4 regions of the Kitasatospora sp. NPDC127035 genome follow, and region 3 is predicted to be linked to each of the others. Evidence: riboswitches for the same ligand, from Rfam matches in the RefSeq annotation. Region 3 holds a riboswitch; each other region holds the start of a gene.

Region 1 (2,190 bases), on a different contig from region 3:
GCCTCGCTGGACACCACCACCAAGGACCTGAACCAGTCCAAGGCGGAGGTGAACAAGAAGCTCAAGGAGGCCCAGGACCTGCTGAACTCGCTCAGCGCCGCCGACCGTGCGGCCCTGAAGGCGGCCCAGCAGCAGGCCGACCGCGCCTCGCGCGGGACCGAGCGCCCGGACCTGGGTGAGCTCCCGAAGGCCTCCGGCATGGCCGGCTCCGCGGTGGCCCTCGCGATGGCCCAGCAGGGCAAGCCGTACGGCTGGGGTTCCACCGGCCCGAACAGCTTCGACTGCTCGGGGCTCATGGTCTGGGCGTACGGCAAGGCCGGGGTCTCGCTGCCGCGTACCTCGCAGGCCCAGGGCAACTACGGCACCCGGGTGCCGTCGCTCGCCGAGGCGCAGCCCGGTGACCTGATCATCTACCGCGACGACCGCAGCCACGTCGCGATGTACATCGGCAACGGCATGGTGGTGCACGCACCCCGCACCGGTGACGTGATCAAGGTGATGAAGGCCGACGGGATGAAGATCAACACGATCCGCCGCGTTTGACGCGCGGGGGTGTCCGGCCGTTTGACGGTCCGCCACGACACGCCCGCGGGCCCGCCGAAGGCCCTGTGATCCGCGCCACCTCCGAACGGGGGTGGCGCGGGTGTTTCGGCCGCCGGTTCGACCGAGAGGTGAGGAACGATCAGCTCCGTGTACGGCGCTGGTCACACCCGGTCATATTCACAAATGAACTTCGGTATTCTTCTAGCTTTTTTCCGACAAGGATTTGAACGGATCACGGATCTGTTACTAGGGTCGTACCTCGAACCACCGCACAGTCGATCACCCAGTCCGGGTGGCGGCGGTGGTTCCCGCCGAGTTCGTGAAACAGCGGGACGGGCAGTCGCCCGTCCGAGTGAGAGCCCAGCAGTCGGGGGCGCTGTGGAGTGGAGCCGGGGAACCACGTTCCTCCGGGGTGAATCGGCGCCAGGTCGGTCGCGTGAGCGGCCGGTGAGGCGTCGTAGGGCACGCTTCCGCCCGAACCCGTCAGCTCACCCGGTAGGCGGATGAGGAAGAAGGAGTCCGCCTTCGTGGCGTCCCATCGTCGTCCCAAGCCCGCCGGCCGCACCCGGGTCTCGATCATGACCGGCCTCGCCGCCGCGGCCGTCGCCCTTTCCGCGCAGTCCGGCGCCCACGCCGACCCGACGCCGACCAAGGACCAGGTCAAGGAGCAGGTCGACCAGCTCAACGAGCAGGCCGAGATCGCCACCGAGAAGCTCAACGGCGCCCAGGCCAAGCAGCAGGAGCTGCAGAAGCAGGTCGGCGACCTCCAGGACAAGGTGGCCCGTCAGCAGGCTGTGGTGACCGAGGCGCAGGGCGGCCTCGCCGAGATCGCCGGCGAGCAGTACCGCACCGGCGGCATATCGCAGACCGTCCAGCTGGTGCTCTCCTCCAGCCCGGACAACTTCCTCAACCAGGCCGACGCCCTGAACCAGGCCGGTTCGACCCAGTCCGGCGCGCTGAAGGAGCTCCAGGAGCAGCAGCGCAGGCTCGACCAGGACCGCACCGAGACCCAGAACAAGCTCGGCGAGCTGGAGGCCACCACCCAGCAGCTGAAGACCTCCAAGGAGGAGGTCCAGGCCAAGCTGACGAAGGCCCAGGACCTGTTCAACACCCTCAGCGAGCAGGAGCGCCTGGCGATCCGCGCGGCCGAGGAGAAGGCCGCCGCCGAGGCCAAGGCGAAGGCGGACGCCGCCAAGGCCGAGGCCGCCAAGGTCGCCAAGGCGAAGGCCGACGCCGAGCGCGCCTCCCGCGAGAACGACCGCACCAACCTCAGCGCGCCGTCCGCCCAGGCTCCGTCCACCCAGGCGCCCGCCGCGCCGGCCTCCTCCGCTCCGGCGGCGCCGAAGCCGGCCGCGCCCGCCGCCAACAGCTCGCGCGCCGCCGCCGCGATCGCCGCGGCCGAGAGCAAGCTCGGTGCCCCGTACGTCTACGGCGCCACCGGCCCGAGCAGCTTCGACTGCTCCGGCCTCACCGGCTGGGCCTACGCCCAGGCGGGCGTGTCGCTCCCGCGCACCTCGCAGGCGCAGGCCGGCGCCGGTACCCGGATCGGCTCGGACATCTCCCAGGCCCAGCCCGGCGACCTGGTCATCTTCTACGGCGACCGGCACCACGTCGGCATCTACGTGGGCGGCGGTCAGGTCATCCACG
Region 2 (2,190 bases), on a different contig from region 3:
ACGGCACCGCCCCAGCCGGCCGGGTCGGACCAGCGGCGGCCGCTCTGGTCGACGGTGGGCGCGGGGGCCGGCTGTTCGGGCGCGGCGCCGACCGGAGCGGCCTCGGGGGACGCCCCACCGTGGCCTCCGGCTCCCGTCCGGTCCGCGCCGACGGCCGTGGACGATCCGGCGACGGCGGCGACCGGTTCGGTCGGGCCGCTCAGCGAGCGCCGCAGCACCTCCTCGCCGCTGACCGCCGCGAAGGCGGTGCCGACGGCGAGCCAGCGCAGTAAAGTGCGGCGACTTAAGGGAGTTAGGTGCGGTTCGGGCGGGATGTCCGCTCTGCGATGCTTTGCCCTGCGGTGCGCTCCGCGCGCCCGGCCGGTCGGCCGGGCGGGGTCCGGGTCCTCGTCCATGGCCATCGGTGCGTAGCCCTCCCCACGGGCGGCTGCGGCGGCGCCGGCGTCCTACCGACGCTCTGAAGCATAGGCAGTTGCGTTGACCGCGACGGGCGTTGCATGAAATCGGTCATTTCTGATCATGAAGGACAGCCACCCACCACGGATTTCGCAAACAGTGACGTGCCTCACACATGTTTGCGGTTTGAAGGCGGCTCTGCTTAACGTGCTCCCCGTTCGTGGCCACACGGACCCAGCTCCCCTGCAACGCCGAGTCCTGCCGTCGGGTGCGCTGGAAGTACGAAGCACCACGGCAGGAGCGGGGGAACCACAGGTAGTTCGCCCAGGCCGGTCCCCGGACCGACCAGGGCTAGGGGTGAAGCCGCGTCCACAGCGCGGCCGGGCAACTCCAGCCCGAATCCGACAGCTCACCTCGCAGGCGTGGGAGAGGACCGCGTCTTCATGCTGCCCACCAACGGCACCCGCCTGTCCAGCCGCACCCGTCGCGCCATCGCCACCCTCGGCGTCGCGGGCATCGGCCTCACCATCCCCTGCCTCACCACCGGCACCGCCTCGGCCGCCTCCGTCGCCACCTGGGACAAGGTCGCCCAGTGCGAGAGCACCGGCAACTGGAGCATCAACACCGGCAACGGCTTCTACGGCGGACTCCAGTTCACCAGCTCCACCTGGGCCGAGTTCGGCGGCACCTCGTTCGCCGCGCGCGCCGACCTCGCCACCAAGGACCAGCAGATAGCGATCGCCGAGAAGGTGCTCGCCGTGCAGGGCCCCGGTGCCTGGCCGGTCTGCTCGGTCAAGGCCGGCCTGACCAAGGGCGGCACCCCGGCCGCCGTCGACACCTCCACGGCCGCCGCCAAGCCGGCCGTCCAGACCCCGGCCCCGGCCGCCAAGCCCGCCGCCCAGCCGAAGGCCACGCAGCCCGCCGCGCCCAAGGCCGCCCAGCCGCAGGCGCAGGCTCCCGCCGCCACCGACGCCGCCCGCCAGGGCGACGGCGGCCAGGACGGGCGCCAGTGGCGCCAGCAGACCGGCCAGCAGGGCGACCGGAAGCAGTCCGCCGACTACACCGTGGCCGTCGGCGACTGGCTCTCCTCCATCGCCGACAAGAACGACGTCCAGGGCGGCTGGGAGCGGCTCTACGAGCTCAACCGCGCCACCCTGACCGAGGGCCCGCACAGCATCTACCCGGGCCAGCACCTGACCTTCGGCGACCGGGCCAAGGGCAACCAGGCCTCGGAGGAGTCCGGCAAGGGCTTCGACTGGTTCAACCGGGCCAAGGACACGGGGACCGGCACCGCCACCACCGAGCCGGCCGCCCAGACCCCCGCCCCGGCCACCAAGCCGGCCGCCAAGCCCGCCGCCCAGGCCGAGACCCCGGCCCCGGCCCAGGCCGCCACCGGCAGCATGGCCGCGGCCGTCTCCTTCGCCCAGTCGAAGGTCGGCCAGGCCTACGTCTACGGCGGCACCGGCAACGGCGGCTGGGACTGCTCCGGCCTCACCCAGGCCGCGCTGCGCGCCGCGGGCATCACCGTCCCGCGCGTCGCCGCCGACCAGGCCGCCGCGTCCACGCACGTCTCGCTCGACGCCCTCAAGCCGGGCGACCTGCTGTTCTGGTCCAACAACGGCAAGGACTCCGGCGTCCACCACGTCGCGCTCTACATCGGTGACGGCAAGTACGTCGAGGCCGCCAACCCGAGGTCGGGCGTGCGGACCCAGACCCTGGCCAACTGGGCCCCGGACTTCGCCGGCCGGGTCTGACCCACGGCCGGGTCTGACCCGCGAAAGCCCGGGGCCCCCG
Region 3 (2,190 bases):
CAGGGCCACTGCGGCCAGCACCGCGCCGAGGACGTCGAACCGGCCGGTCGAGGACTCGTCCCGGCTCTCCGGCACGTGTCGGGCGGTCACCGCGACGACCAGCACGGCCAGCGGGACGTTCAGGAGGAAGATCCACCGCCAGCCCGGCCCGTCCACCAGCCAGCCGCCGAGGAACGGTCCGACCGCCGCCGACACCCCGCCGAGGCCGGACCAGAGGCCGACCGCGGCGGAGCGGTCCTCGGGGTGGAAGACCGCCTGGAGCATCGCCAGTGATCCCGGGGTGAGCAGGGCCCCGCCGACGCCCTGCACCGCGCGGGCGGCGACCAGCACCTCGATGGTGGGCGCGGCCGCGCAGGCCGCGGAGGCGACGGCGAACCAGACCACGCCGAGCAGGAAGATCCGGCGCCGGCCGTACCGGTCCCCGAGCGCGCCGCCGAGCAGGATCAGCCCGGCCAGGGTGAGCAGGTAGGCGTTGAGCGTCCACTGCAGGGCAGCGAGCGGGGCGTCGAGATCGGTCCCGATCCTGGGCAGCGCGACGTTCACGACGGTCCCGTCGAGCATCGCCAGGCTGGAGCCGAGCACCGTCGCCAGAAGTACCCAGCGACCCTGCGCGGTGCCCAACCGCAGGATGCCGGCCTCGGAGGTGGCCACGGCATGATCGTCCGCCCCGGGGGCCGACGTGACAAGGGTCACCGGGGGCGTGTCGGCGGATGGCTTTCCGTGAGTGATCGTGTGCGGACCGGTCCGGAAATCGGCGGAGGGTCGTGGATCAGTGGCACGCCGTGAATCGATTGTGTGCGTACTGTGCAGCCGATCATTCGGAGCGTGACGGCGGTCCGGTGTTTTGTTGCGAGTTCAAGAGATCGACATTGCTTCACTCGGACGGATGAGTTTTAGTTCAGCGACCGCCCGGCGTCAGCCCGGGTGGCCACCGGGTGGAACGCCTAGTCCTGCCGCTGCCCGGTGGTACGCAACGAACTCTGTTCGGCAGGAGCGGGGGACCCAAAGGTAAGTCGCCGGACCGGAATTCGCGGTCCGGCTTGGGGTGAAGCCGCCTAGATGCGGCCGGGCAACTCCAGCCCGAACCCGACAGCTCACCTCGTAGGCGTCGGAGAGGACATCAGCCATGGCCGCACAGGCTCGTCGTATCGCCCTGCCCCGCGCCGTCCGCATCGGTATCGCCACCGCCGTCACCGGCGCCGCCTTCGCCCTCCCGCTGGTCACCGCGGTGAGCGCCCAGGCCCACGAGGCTCCGGCCGCCAAGCCCCACCAGACCAGCACCTGGAACGGCGCCGCCAGCGTCGACGCCGCCCCGGCCGCCGCTCCGGCCGCCGAGACCGCCCCGGCCGCCGCGGCCGAGGAGACCTACAAGGTCGCCGGCGGGGACACCCTGTCGAAGATCGCCGACGCGAAGAACGTCCAGGGCGGCTGGGAGGCCCTGTACGAGCACAACCGCTCGGTCGTCGGCGCCAACCCGAACCTGATCTACCCGGGCCAGCAGCTCGCACTCGGCGGCAAGGCCGTCGAGGCCGCCAAGCCGGCCGCGCCCGCCGCCAAGCCGCAGGTCTCGCAGGACTCGGTGAAGCCGGCCGCCAAGCCCGCCGCCCCGGCCGCGAAGCCCGCCGCCCCGGCCGTCAAGCCGGTCGCCCCGGCCGCGAAGCCCGCCGCGCCCGCCGCCAAGCCCGCGCCGGTCCAGGCCGCGAAGCCCGCCGCCCCGGCGCCGGCTCCCGTGGTCGCCTCCTCCGGCTACGTCGCCCCGCTGGCCGGTACCAAGCTCGGTACCGCCTACGGTGTCGCCGGTTCCATGTGGTCCTCCGGCCACCACACCGGTGTCGACTTCTCCGCTGCCACCGGCACCCCGCTGCGCGCCATCGCGGCCGGCACCGTGGTGAAGGCCGGCAACGGCGGCGCCTACGGCAACGAGGTCGAGATCAAGCTCGCCGACGGCAAGTACGCCCAGTACGCGCACCTGTCCTCGATCGCGGTGAAGGTCGGTCAGACCGTCACCGCCGGCCAGCAGATCGGCCTCTCCGGTGCGACCGGCAACGTGACCGGCCCGCACCTGCACTTCGAGATCCGCACCGGCTCGGAGTACGGCTCGGACATCGACCCGATCGCCTACCTGCGGGCGCACGGCGTCTCGATCTGATCGAGCACCAGAACCACCGCTGGGTGCGGGGTGAACGACCT
Region 4 (2,190 bases), on a different contig from region 3:
CGGCCGGCGGCGGTCAGCAGCGGGCGCAGGTGCCGGTAGGTGGCCCGGCTGTCGAGCATGCCGGGGAGCAGAACGACGGGGACGCCGTCGCCGTGGCCGGAGTCGTCGAAGGCGAGTCGGCCGCCGGGGAGGTCGAGGTAGCGGGTGACGGGGGCGGTGCCGGTCATGGTGGGCCTCCTCGGTCCGCCGCGGGCGGGCTCGCCGCGCGGGTTCGGGTCGTCGGCGACTGCGCCGATAGCCATAAAGCTAAGGCTAATAGCCTTAGCCGTCAAGCTATGACCCGCTTCCGAGGGGGGCGGGCGCGGCGGCCGGGCGTGACGACCGGTCCGGCGGCCGGCCCGGTGACCGCTCCCGGCGGAGGCGCCGGGGCGCCCTCCGCCTCAGACCCCCTCCACCTTGAACGGGTCGTGCTCGGCCAGCAGCTTGTCCAGCCGGGCCTGGTCGACCCGGGTGACCAGCTCGGTGGACTCCTGCCGGTCCCGGACCACCTTGGCCAGCGTGAACGCGGAGGTGATGGTGTAGAGCAGGCCGAGGCCGAGGAAGGCCCGGGTCCAGGCCCCGACCGGGAGGTAGGCGATGCCGATCGCGAGGGCGACGGCGGACAGGAAGAAGGACAGGACGGCCTGGACGTAGTACGCGGCCGTGGTGCGTGACTGCATCGGTGTGCTCATGGCGCCAGGATGGCCGCGCGGACTCCGGTCGCACATGAGTAGAGGTACTCAGATGGGGGGCCGTTCGTTGACGTCCTATCACGTTCGGTAGTGTCAGTTGTCGTCAATCGTCCCAAAACGCCCATCGGACCGCGCGTGTCCGGCCCGTATCCCGTCCTCCTCAACAGATGGCTTGGAATCGGGGGCCTCTCGGATTAACGTTTGATAACGCAGCGCGGTCCCTAACGCCGTAACCAGACGGCACCGTGCGCCGTCGCCTAATCCCGCCGGCCGGCCTTCGGGCAGGCCAGGGAGCCGGGGAACCATGTTCCTTGGGGTGAATCGGCCGGGCCCAGGCCCAGCCGTAGGAGACCTTCCTGCTCCGAACCCGTCAGCTAACCCGGTAGGCGCGAAGGAAGGAAAGGAGCGCGCCTCCGTGGCGTCGACGCACACCCCGGCACACCCGTCCGGCTTCTCCGCCGGTACCCAGCTGCTCGACCACCCCCGCCCTGCGGCCCACCCGGGCCTGTTCGGCGGCCCGGCGGACGAGACCGCTCCGCAGACCGCCGAGATCAACCGGCACCGGATGCCCCGTCAGACCCGCGGCACCGCTCCGCTGCTCGGCGTCACCGCCGTCGCGGCCACCCTGGGCGCCACCGGCTTCGCCTCCGCGACGCCGGCCGCCGCGCCCGCCGTCGAGGTGCCGGACGAGACCCCGGTCGCCCTCTCGGCCGACCCCGGGCTCGCCCTCGCCGCCAGGATCCAGCAGCAGGCCGACAGCCAGCGCACCGCCGCCGACGAGACCGCCCGGGTGCAGGCCGCCCAGGAGGCCGAGGCCAAGCGCGCCGCCCAGGTCGCCCAGCAGGCGCAGGCCAAGCGCGCCGCCGAGGAGGCCGAGAAGGCCAAGCTCGCCGCCATCAACCTGCCGGTGCGCGACTACAGCCTCTCCGCCCACTACGGCCAGAGCGCCCGCTACTGGGCCCACCTGCACACCGGCCTGGACTTCGCCGCCGACACGGGCACCGCCGTCTACGCGGTCGGCCAGGGCACCATCACCTCGGCCGGCTGGGCCGGGTCCTACGGCTACCGGATCGTCGAGACCCTGCCCGACGGCACCGAGATCTGGTACTGCCACCTCTCCTCGATCATCAAGGGCTCGGGCAAGGTCGTCCCCGGCCAGCAGATCGGCAAGGTCGGTGCCACCGGCAACGTCACCGGCCCGCACCTGCACCTGGAGGTCCGGCCCGGCGGCGGCGCCCCGGTCGACCCGGAGAGCTGGTTCGAGCAGCGCGGCATCAACCCCTGATCCCTGCGACCCCTGCCGAGCCGCGCTGAGCCGAGCCCGGCAGCCCGCGAGGCGCTGCGACCCGTTCGACGCCGAGGAGCCCCGGCGCGGTCCTTCGAGGACCGCGCCGGGGCTCCCGCGCGTCCGTCACGCCCCGGGCCGCTCCCCGGACTCTTCCCCGTGCGGCTCGCCCGACGGGTCGTCCCACCGGTCGCCCGACGGGTCGTCCGACGGGTGGTCCCACCGGAGGTCCGA

Evidence for each region. A riboswitch is a leader RNA that binds a small molecule or an ion and turns the genes downstream of it on or off. The one in region 3 is predicted to bind cyclic di-AMP.
Region 1: it holds a riboswitch for cyclic di-AMP, as region 3 does, so the genes downstream of both, ACFWIC_RS29370 (NlpC/P60 family protein) here and ACFWIC_RS36520 (peptidoglycan DD-metalloendopeptidase family protein) in region 3, are expected to answer to the same signal.
Region 2: it holds a riboswitch for cyclic di-AMP, as region 3 does, so the genes downstream of both, ACFWIC_RS01145 (transglycosylase family protein) here and ACFWIC_RS36520 (peptidoglycan DD-metalloendopeptidase family protein) in region 3, are expected to answer to the same signal.
Region 4: it holds a riboswitch for cyclic di-AMP, as region 3 does, so the genes downstream of both, ACFWIC_RS09530 (M23 family metallopeptidase) here and ACFWIC_RS36520 (peptidoglycan DD-metalloendopeptidase family protein) in region 3, are expected to answer to the same signal.

Annotation. Positions count from the first base shown of each region.
Region 1 is NZ_JBHXDN010000053.1:62,829-65,018, reverse strand. It holds gene ACFWIC_RS29375 (NlpC/P60 family protein) at 1-543, shown strand, start outside; cyclic di-AMP (ydaO/yuaA leader) riboswitch at 908-1,060, shown strand; gene ACFWIC_RS29370 (NlpC/P60 family protein) at 1,071-2,190, shown strand, end outside.
Region 2 is NZ_JBHXDN010000002.1:17,101-19,290, forward strand. It holds gene ACFWIC_RS01140 (hypothetical protein) at 1-401, opposite strand, end outside; cyclic di-AMP (ydaO/yuaA leader) riboswitch at 636-832, shown strand; gene ACFWIC_RS01145 (transglycosylase family protein) at 819-2,150, shown strand.
Region 3 is NZ_JBHXDN010000086.1:37,426-39,615, forward strand. It holds gene ACFWIC_RS36515 (MFS transporter) at 1-651, opposite strand, end outside; cyclic di-AMP (ydaO/yuaA leader) riboswitch at 962-1,123, shown strand; gene ACFWIC_RS36520 (peptidoglycan DD-metalloendopeptidase family protein) at 1,127-2,149, shown strand.
Region 4 is NZ_JBHXDN010000010.1:169,538-171,727, forward strand. It holds gene ACFWIC_RS09520 (alpha/beta fold hydrolase) at 1-242, opposite strand, end outside; gene ACFWIC_RS09525 (YiaA/YiaB family inner membrane protein) at 381-671, opposite strand; cyclic di-AMP (ydaO/yuaA leader) riboswitch at 916-1,074, shown strand; gene ACFWIC_RS09530 (M23 family metallopeptidase) at 1,087-1,956, shown strand; gene ACFWIC_RS09535 (hypothetical protein) at 2,083-2,190, opposite strand, start outside.